DNA from 2 places in the Bacillus sp. AK128 genome. Region 2 is predicted to be linked to the other one. Evidence: riboswitches for the same ligand, from Rfam matches in the RefSeq annotation. Region 2 holds a riboswitch; the other holds the start of a gene.
What was found. Region 2 has a riboswitch for thiamine pyrophosphate ahead of M1D60_RS22515 (3-oxoacyl-ACP reductase). Riboswitches for the same ligand answer to the same signal wherever they lie in the genome.

Region 1: another riboswitch for thiamine pyrophosphate. It lies ahead of tenA (thiaminase II); the one in region 2 lies ahead of M1D60_RS22515 (3-oxoacyl-ACP reductase).

The regions. Positions count from the first base shown of each region.
Region 1 covers NZ_CP096379.1:3,459,350-3,463,779, forward strand. The annotation lists gene M1D60_RS17350 (ECF transporter S component) at 187-768, opposite strand; gene tenA (thiaminase II) at 1,100-1,777, opposite strand; TPP riboswitch at 1,891-1,997, opposite strand; gene M1D60_RS17360 (YbjQ family protein) at 2,068-2,382, opposite strand; gene M1D60_RS17365 (hypothetical protein) at 2,363-2,560, opposite strand; gene M1D60_RS17370 (SulP family inorganic anion transporter) at 3,149-4,430, opposite strand, start outside.
Region 2 covers NZ_CP096379.1:4,505,563-4,509,992, forward strand. The annotation lists gene M1D60_RS22510 (LLM class flavin-dependent oxidoreductase) at 1-776, opposite strand, end outside; gene M1D60_RS22515 (3-oxoacyl-ACP reductase) at 857-1,609, opposite strand; TPP riboswitch at 1,760-1,860, opposite strand; gene M1D60_RS22520 (universal stress protein) at 1,957-2,376, opposite strand; gene M1D60_RS22525 (SulP family inorganic anion transporter) at 2,392-3,840, opposite strand; gene M1D60_RS22530 (ABC transporter ATP-binding protein) at 4,087-4,430, shown strand, end outside.

The DNA.
Region 1 (4,430 bases), 1.0 Mb from region 2:
ATTGGCTATGTTAAAGTTTGTTGTTGATTTCCGTTCCAGGACACTCGCTTTCCACGGGCGGGTTCGGGAGCCTCCTCGGCGCTTCACGCCTGCGGGGTCTCCTTCACCACGCTTCTCCCGCAGGAGTCTCGCGTCCTTCCACTTCAATCAACCCTGCTAATAATCAACACTGTACTTTGACACAACCTATTGATTCAATGCGTCGTAATCTGCTTGATCGGCTGATCTAACCAAGTTGGTTACCCCTGTCTTTTCTAATGCTTTCACTAGGAAATAAGCAAATACTCCCGCTATTAAAATTGCACCGATGGTTCTTGCACCCATATACAGGCTTAAGTTCCAAAGAGCTAGGTCTCCAATATATCCTTTATAGAAGTCCATAATTAACGATCCAACCGTTGAAGCAACAGCAGCCAAACTTACTACTAATAGATCAAAGCGCTTGTAAAGGAATAACATGAAAATAAGCTCTGCACCAAGACCCTGGAATACTCCATAAATTAATACTTCAAGTCCCCATTCAGATCCCATTAAAAATTCACCAGATGCTGCTGCAACTTCTGCTAGAAAGGCCACTCCAGGTTTTCTAATAATCAAGAACGCAACAGTAGCCGCAATAAACCACATTCCATAAAGAAGTTGATCCACATGAAGACCTAATGGAGCAACAGCTGCATAAATAGGACTCCATAGTTTATAAACAACACCAAATACAATCGCAATGATAACTGTTACTAATATATCTGTAAGCTTTAATCCTTTTGACATAGGTATTCCCTCCGAGTTGGTTCAAGTTATTGGCCGTTTTTGGCCTGTATTTTAAAAGCTAGCTCTTTTAAATTAAGTTGTTGATTTTCGTTACAGGACACTCGCTTTCCGCACTTGCACAGGATGTGCTGGCTTCTGCGTTGCTCACAGGACGTGAGCGACCTTAGCAGAAGTTCCATTAAGCCTCCTCGGCTTTGCCTGTGGGGTCTCACCTGAACGGCTTCTCCCTCAGGAGTCTCGCATCCTTCCACTTCAATCAACAGTGCTAATAATCAGTTTGATTTTTTACATAAGCAAAACTTACAAGAATCTGTCTTTCCTTAATTATCCCCTAAACGTTTGCTGTTTCGGTTACTGGCCATTTTTCTTGTTTGTAGGCCATTTCCCAGAAAGAAAGCTCGTATTGGCTGCTAATTAGGAAGTTTTCTCTCATTCGTTTAAGGTCCGCCTCAGTTAAGCATTTGGCTATTTCATCTAATCTATTAATCTGTTCTTCTACTAACTCTCTGAACCATTCGCCGCCATATGCAGCGATCCAATCCTGGTAGATTGGTTCTGCAGGAGTTGCTCCTTGTAACCTTTCTCCAATTTCATAATAAAGCCAGTAGCAAGGTAGAATAGCAGATAGAATATCTCCTAGATGACCATAACCTGCACGGTACATATGTGATGTGTAGGCATAAGCAGTAGGGGCTGGTTGAAAGGATTGTCTTTCCTCCTCTGTTATTCCCATTCTTTTAGAGAAATTCTCATGCAGCTGAAGTTCTGCCTCATATGTCCCCTGTGAATGTGCCGCAAATCTAGATGTCGTATGTAGGTCTAATGCTTTTGATGCACCTAGTGCCTGAACCTTTGAAAAATGCGTTAAATAATAGGAATCCTGTAAAACATAAAACCTAAAACATTCTAAGGGCAGACTTCCATCCGCTATCCCTGTTACAAACGGGTGATGAAAGCTTGCTTCCCAAATCGCGTCTGCATCTTTCCTTAATTGCTCAGTAAATTTCATACTTCCCCTCCATTTTCTTGAACTTTTCCACTAGGTTAGAGGTATAGTGAATGCATAAATGCAAAAAAACCACTTTTCATAAGAAAAGTGGTTTTGTAGTTAGAAAGGAATAAAGATTCCAACCTCCACTTCCCTACGCTGGTATAAACCAGATCAGGTTCAAAGGGTCTTAAAGTGAAACTTTAATCTCAGCCTTTTAAAGGCTCCCCTAGTGAAATCATTCGATTATGTTATTTTCGTAATCATCATAACATGTTACAAATATTTGTCAACAACTACTCACTTGATTTTTAATCGACAATAACTGCTGTCCCGTATGCGATAATTTCAGAAGCATTGGTCATGACAGCAGAGGTTTCTAGTCTCATCGCAATAATTGCATTTGCACCCTTCGCCTCTGCATCCCTTACCATTCTCCCAATTGCATTTTTTCTTGCCTCTTCCATCATCTCTGTGTACTCTTTAATTTCTCCACCTACAATTGTCTTAAGGCCAGCCAATAAATCTTTCCCAATATGCTTGGATTGAACAGTACTCCCCTTAACAAAACCAATATACTCCTTAACTTCCTTACCAGGTACAAACTCAGTAGTCGCGATAATCATTGTCTTCCTCCTCTTTTTTTTCCTTCACACGGTCTCGAATTAGTGTGATTAATAAGAGTACCAGTGCTAATCCATTTAGAATAAAACAAATAATGGCCGTAACAAACTGCTGCTGAACAAGAAAGAAAAATCCAGCCAGCTGACTAATTATTAATAATGAAATTAGAATATATTTCAATTTCATCACTCCCTACTTAAATGTATAACTTTTTGGAATGAAATGGTAGCTGTTTTTAATAAATGCTGGTTTTGTATAGATTGTTGTTTTGCGTAAGAATCCTAGAAGCCGGATTTTCACCTAAGTTTCAGGCTGTTGATATACATGAAGAATTGCACTAATCCCAATACCAGCACGAACTCAAGAGAATCAGCACTCATGAGGAAATGTCCTTCATGAGGCAGATGAAGGACAAAGCAAGCCAGAGGTAGAGAGGAAATGTCCTTCATGAAGCAGATGAAGGACAAAGCAAACCAGAAGTAGAGAGGAAATGTCCTTCATGAAGCAGATGAAGGACAAAGCAAACCAGAAGTAGAGAGGAAATGTCCTTCATGAGGCAGATGAAGGACAAAACAAGCAAGAGGTAGAGAGGAAATGTCCTTCATGAGGCAGATGAAGGACAAAGCAAGCCGGAGGTAGAGAGTAAATGTCCTTCATGAGGCAGATGAAGGACAAAGCAAGCCGGAGGTAGAGAGGAAAAACCAATACTCATACTCCCTAAAACAGAAAAACCCCCATCCACAAGGGATGGGAGTTCCACACAATCTATTAATGTCCAGACAACTTGGCGCCTGGCTTATTGTGAACAGCTAAACGGTCCACTAGCGTAGAGCTATGCTCATTCAAGCCAATGATCGTAACTGCAGTATTATTTTCTCTTAGTTTAATAACAATTTTATCGATAGCTGCAACCGCTGAATCATCCCAGACATGGGCCTGCGAGAAGTCAATTTCAACCTTTTGTACTTCTTCTTTCAAATCAAAGCACTCAACAAGATCGGTTACAGATGCGAAGAATACTTGCCCTCTTATTCTATAAGTCTTTTTATTTAATACATGATCAAACGAGCTGGAAACATGTACCTTTGATATTTTCGCAACAAAGAAGATGGCACTTAATATAATTCCAGCGAATACACCCTTTGATAAGTCATGGGTGAAAACTACTGTTACCACCGTGACCACCATAACTATGGAATCCGTTACTGGTACTCTATTTAAATTCTTAAGAGAAGACCAGTCAAATGTACCAATGGAAACCATGATCATGACACCTACTAAAGCGGCCATTGGAATTTGGATTACGACATTTCCTAATACTAAGATTAGGAACATTAAGAACACACCTGCAACTAAAGCTGATAATCTACCTCTAGCGCCTGACTTTACGTTAATCACAGACTGGCCAATCATTGCACATCCAGCCATACCACCAAAGAATCCAGCCACAATGTTCGCAATCCCTTGACCACGGCTCTCCATGTTCTTATCACTTGTAGTGTCTGTCATATCATCAACAATCGTAGCTGTTAATAAAGATTCCAGCAAACCAACCATAGTTAAAGCTAGAGCGTAAGGGAAAATAATCACTAATGTTTCAAATGTGAAAGGAATATTGGGAATACCGAAAAACGGTAAAGCTTGAGTTAACTCACCCATATCTCCTACTGTACGAACTCCACTACCTGTGTATATAGCAATAATTGTAATCACAACAATCGCTACTAGTGGTGATGGTACTACTTTTGTAATTCTTGGTAGCAGATAAATAATCGCAAGAGCCCCCGCTACCATTGCATACATGGCAATTCCTTCTCCCACAAAATGCTGTAACTGCGAAGTGAAAATTAAAATCGCAAGCGCATTAACAAACCCTACCATTACGGAACGCGGAATAAATTTCATAAATCTAGCCAGTTTAAGCAGACCAAAAATAATTTGAAGGACTCCTGTTAAGATAGTCGCTGCAAATAAATACTCCAATCCATGGTCTCTAACAAGGGTAATCATTAATAGCGCCATCGCACCTGTGGCAGCTGATATCATAGCA
Region 2 (4,430 bases):
TTAACTTGTTCATCTAATTTTTGACGAAATTTTTTTGCTTGTTTTAAGTTCCACGACACTGAATAGACTGCATCAGCATATTTTGCGGCTAATGCAATGCCTTGTTTAGATGCCCCTGCTTGCATGGAGACTGGTTTACCTTGCGGACTTTTTGGCGTAGTGGATGGGCCACATACTTTAAAATAGGTACCTTCGTGATTAAAAGACTTAATGTTTAAAGGATTTATCAATTTTCTTTCTTCTCGATCATGTAGAAACTCCTTACTGTCCCATGAAAGAAATAACTTACTCATTAAAGCAGCGAATTCATCTGCCTTCTCATAACGTTTGTCATGAGGAGGCAGTTCTTCCATACTATGATTTAACGCCTCTAAATCAGTCATTGACGTAACAAGATTCCAACCAACACGTCCTTTTGTAATATGATCTAAACTTAATAGCTGCCGTGAAGCGGTGAAAGGATTAGAAAAAGTACTTGAGATGGTTGAAACTAATCCCACATGATTTGTTACTTGAGATATAGCAGTTAAATTAACTATTGGATCCAACCAAAATGCAGGCATATCACTAAAATTTTTAGCTTGGAAAGATTGATTATCAGCAAAGAATACGGCATCAAAGTAACCTTTTTCCGCTAACTGCGCTAAAGATTGGTAGTAAGAAATGTCACCAATACGTTCAACGCTTGAGTCAGGCATTAACCAAGCAGCTTGATGGTGTCCACAACCATACAGCAAAACACCTAAGTGTAGTTGTTTTTCTATAGTTTTTGTCATTTGTTTACACCTCAAAATAGATCATTAATAATTGTCATGGATACTCCTTCTTTTGGAGGTTATCCATGATCATTTAAGCATTAGTTCATTGTCAAACCGCCATCGATTGTAAAATTTTGACCTGTAATACCGTTCGCTTCTTCCGAAGATAAATAAGCAACCATATTTGCTACATCCTGAGGTGTGGTCACCTTTTTCAATGGTGTTGATTGTGCAATTAAATCAAATACTTCTGGTGTTGTAACAGCACTGGCGTCAGTCGTTTTTAATAATCCGCCTGAAACTACATTCGCTCTTATACCATATACGCCTAATTCAGCAGCGATATTACGTGTAAAACCTATTAATCCAGCTTTAGCTGTTGTATATTCATGATAAGGTACAACAGGATTTTGAAATAAGTTAGTACCTATGCCTATAATACTTCCATTTTTTCGTTCCATAAATTGAGGTAGGACACTTTGAATTACATTAAATGCTGCTTTTAAAGTACCATCAAGTTGTTTTTGATAATCATCCCAAGTGAGTTCTGTGAAGGTTTTTTGTTTGGTTGGATCAAATTTGAAATCTACTAAAGCATTGTTGACTACAACATCTATTTGACCAAAATATTCCGTTGCTTCTTTGATCAAGTTATCTACTTCTTTACGATTTGTTACATCAGCTTGAATTGCAATAGCATTCTTCTCACCAATCTCTGAAACTAGCTTCTCAGCAGCATCTTTGCTTTTATAGTAATTGATAACCACTTTAAATCCTCTTTCCGCCAATGTCTTTACAATAGTTGCTCCTAAACCTCTACTACTACCTGTTACTAATACTGTTCTAGTCATCCTAACAACTCCTATTTTAAATTTGATATTACTTAACTAATAATGATAGATAGATAGATAAATAAAAAAATACGCAACTCTCCCATAGGAAAATTGCGTAAAAACAAATAACTACATATTAAAAATAAGGCACAATCGCTCTATAAATATGTATAAGAGTTTACACTTTCCTACGCTAGTTTCACCTAGTTCAGGTTCAAAGGGTTTGAGGTAATTCTCATCTCAGTTAAATAACACCCCTAGTGCATATATTCAAGTTATCTTCAATGTTATAGTTTTAGGAAATATATGTCAAGGAAGAACCTTCCACCACATTGGTGTCAGTGTAGTTTTATCTATTAAAGCTTTTACTTTACAATCAACACCGGACAATTTGCATGTTTAGCAACCTTATGACTAACGCTACCTAGAACAAACTCTTGTAACGTATTCAGACCTCTACTACCAATCACAACAATGTCCGTATTCGACTTATTTACATATTCCACGATTGCTGGACCAGGCTCACCGTGTAATACCTTGACCTCAAAGTTAACCCCAGCTTCTAAAGCCTTCTTTTCAACATCCTTCATTCTTTCTTTTCTTGAGTCATTAATCTCAATTGAATTCCAGCTAGCTAACACATCCGACTTTGCTCGATCTGCATTTACAACATAAATGACTTCGATTTTCGAGTTTTCTGTACATGTTGCAATATGAATGGCATTTTCAGCAGCTCGCTTTGAATGCTCTGAACCATCTGTTGCTAAAACAATCTTTTTATACACTCAGCATCACCTCTTTTAATGAGAACTCAATTTATTTGCTAGCTTTTCTACCAGTTCCGTACTATCCTCATTTAACCCCGTTACCTCTACTTGGATACCGTTCGATTTAAATTTTGAAACAACCTTATCTACGGCTGCAACAGCAGATTCATCCCAAATATGCGAACGACTTAAATTAATTTCTACAACTTTCATCTCTTCTTTGTAATTAAACTTAGTTAAAAGTTCTGTAACAGAGGCAAAAAAGAGCTCTCCTTTAACTTCATATATTCTTGTATTCCCCTCCACCTTACTATTTACACGGACTCTTGATATTTTAGACACAAAGAAAATGGCACTTAATAAGATACCAGTGAATACCCCAATAGCTAAGTTATGGGTTAAAACAACTGCTAAAACAGTAATCACCATCACAATCGCATCACTTCTAGGCACTAAATGTAAGGTTCGAAGTGAGTTCCAATCAAAAGTACTTATTGATACCATGATCATCACCCCAGCTAGAGCCGCCATCGGTATTTGGACTACAATATCACCAAGTACGACAATTAAAAACATTAAGAAAACACCTGCTACTAGGGCAGATAGCCTTCCTCTTCCACCAGATTTAACATTTATTACTGATTGACCAATCATCGCACATCCTGCCATACCTCCAAAAAATCCTGTCACAATATTCGCTATACCTTGACCTCTACTTTCAACATTTTTATTACTATCAGAGTCTGTCATATCATCGACAATCGTGGCTGTTAATAACGATTCTAATAAACCAACAACAGCAAGGGCCAAAGAATAAGGAAAGATAATCATAAGGGTATCGATTGACAAAGGGATGTTTGGAATGAAGAATTCTGGCAACGTCTGAGTGATTGTTCCCATATCTCCTACAGTTCTAACTCCATAGTTCATGAAAATGGATAAAGCAGTGATGACTACAATGGCAACTAATGTAGAAGGAACTGCTTTTATAAGATATGGAAATAAATAAATAATCGCTAAGGTTAGTCCAACCAGAGCATACATAATCCACTGTTCCCCTACAAAGTGCTGAAGCTGAGAGGTGAAAATCATAATGGCAAGCGCATTGACGAATCCTACCATCACAGACCTCGGGATAAACTTCATATATCTAGCTAATTTAAAGACTCCAAATAGTATTTGAATAATTCCTGTTAAAATTGTCGCAGCTAGAAGATATTGGATTCCATGTTCAGCAACCAAATCAATAAATAATAAGGCCATCGCACCTGTAGCTGCTGAAATCATTCCCGGCCTACCACCAACAAAAGCAATCACTACTGCAATAGTGAACGAAGCATATAATCCAACCATCGGATCAACACCTGCAATGATAGAGAAGGCAATCGCTTCAGGTATCAATGCAAGTGCTACGACTATTCCAGATAGGATATCTCCTCTTACATTTCCGAACCAAGATTGTTTATATGTTAATGTCTCCATACTACGCCTCCTTTCTTTGTAGTATGAGCTAATGGCTTAAAACTAATTAATTCGATTTTGTTTCCTACATAAGCTAATGAGCTAGATTCCTATTACCTAAGAAACACCGTTATTACTTTATCGCAACATAAGATGTGACTTTATTATGACGATACTCACTTCAGTACTGTGACTTTTTTACATTATGATCAAAGTATCATAAAAACCCGCATGAAAATACGGGATGAGAAAAGAGGAAGATACCAAATGACAGGAATTGTTCAGATACAAAATGTAACAAAAAAAATTAAAGGGAAAACCATCATTGATTCTCTAAATTTTGAAGTAAACAAAGGAGAGGTCTTCGGCTTTCTAGGACCAAATGGAGCTGGTAAAACAACTACTATTCGAATGATGGTCGGTCTGATGGGAATCACTTCTGGTGACATTAAGATATCTGGCTTTAGTGTAAGGAAGGACTTTGAAAAAGCAGTAAGGAATGTCGGGGCAATTGTTGAAAACCCAGAAATGTATAAGTTCTTAAGTGGTTACGATAACCTACTCCATTTTGCCAGAATGTCTAAGGGAATAGAGAAGGAGAAGATTGATGA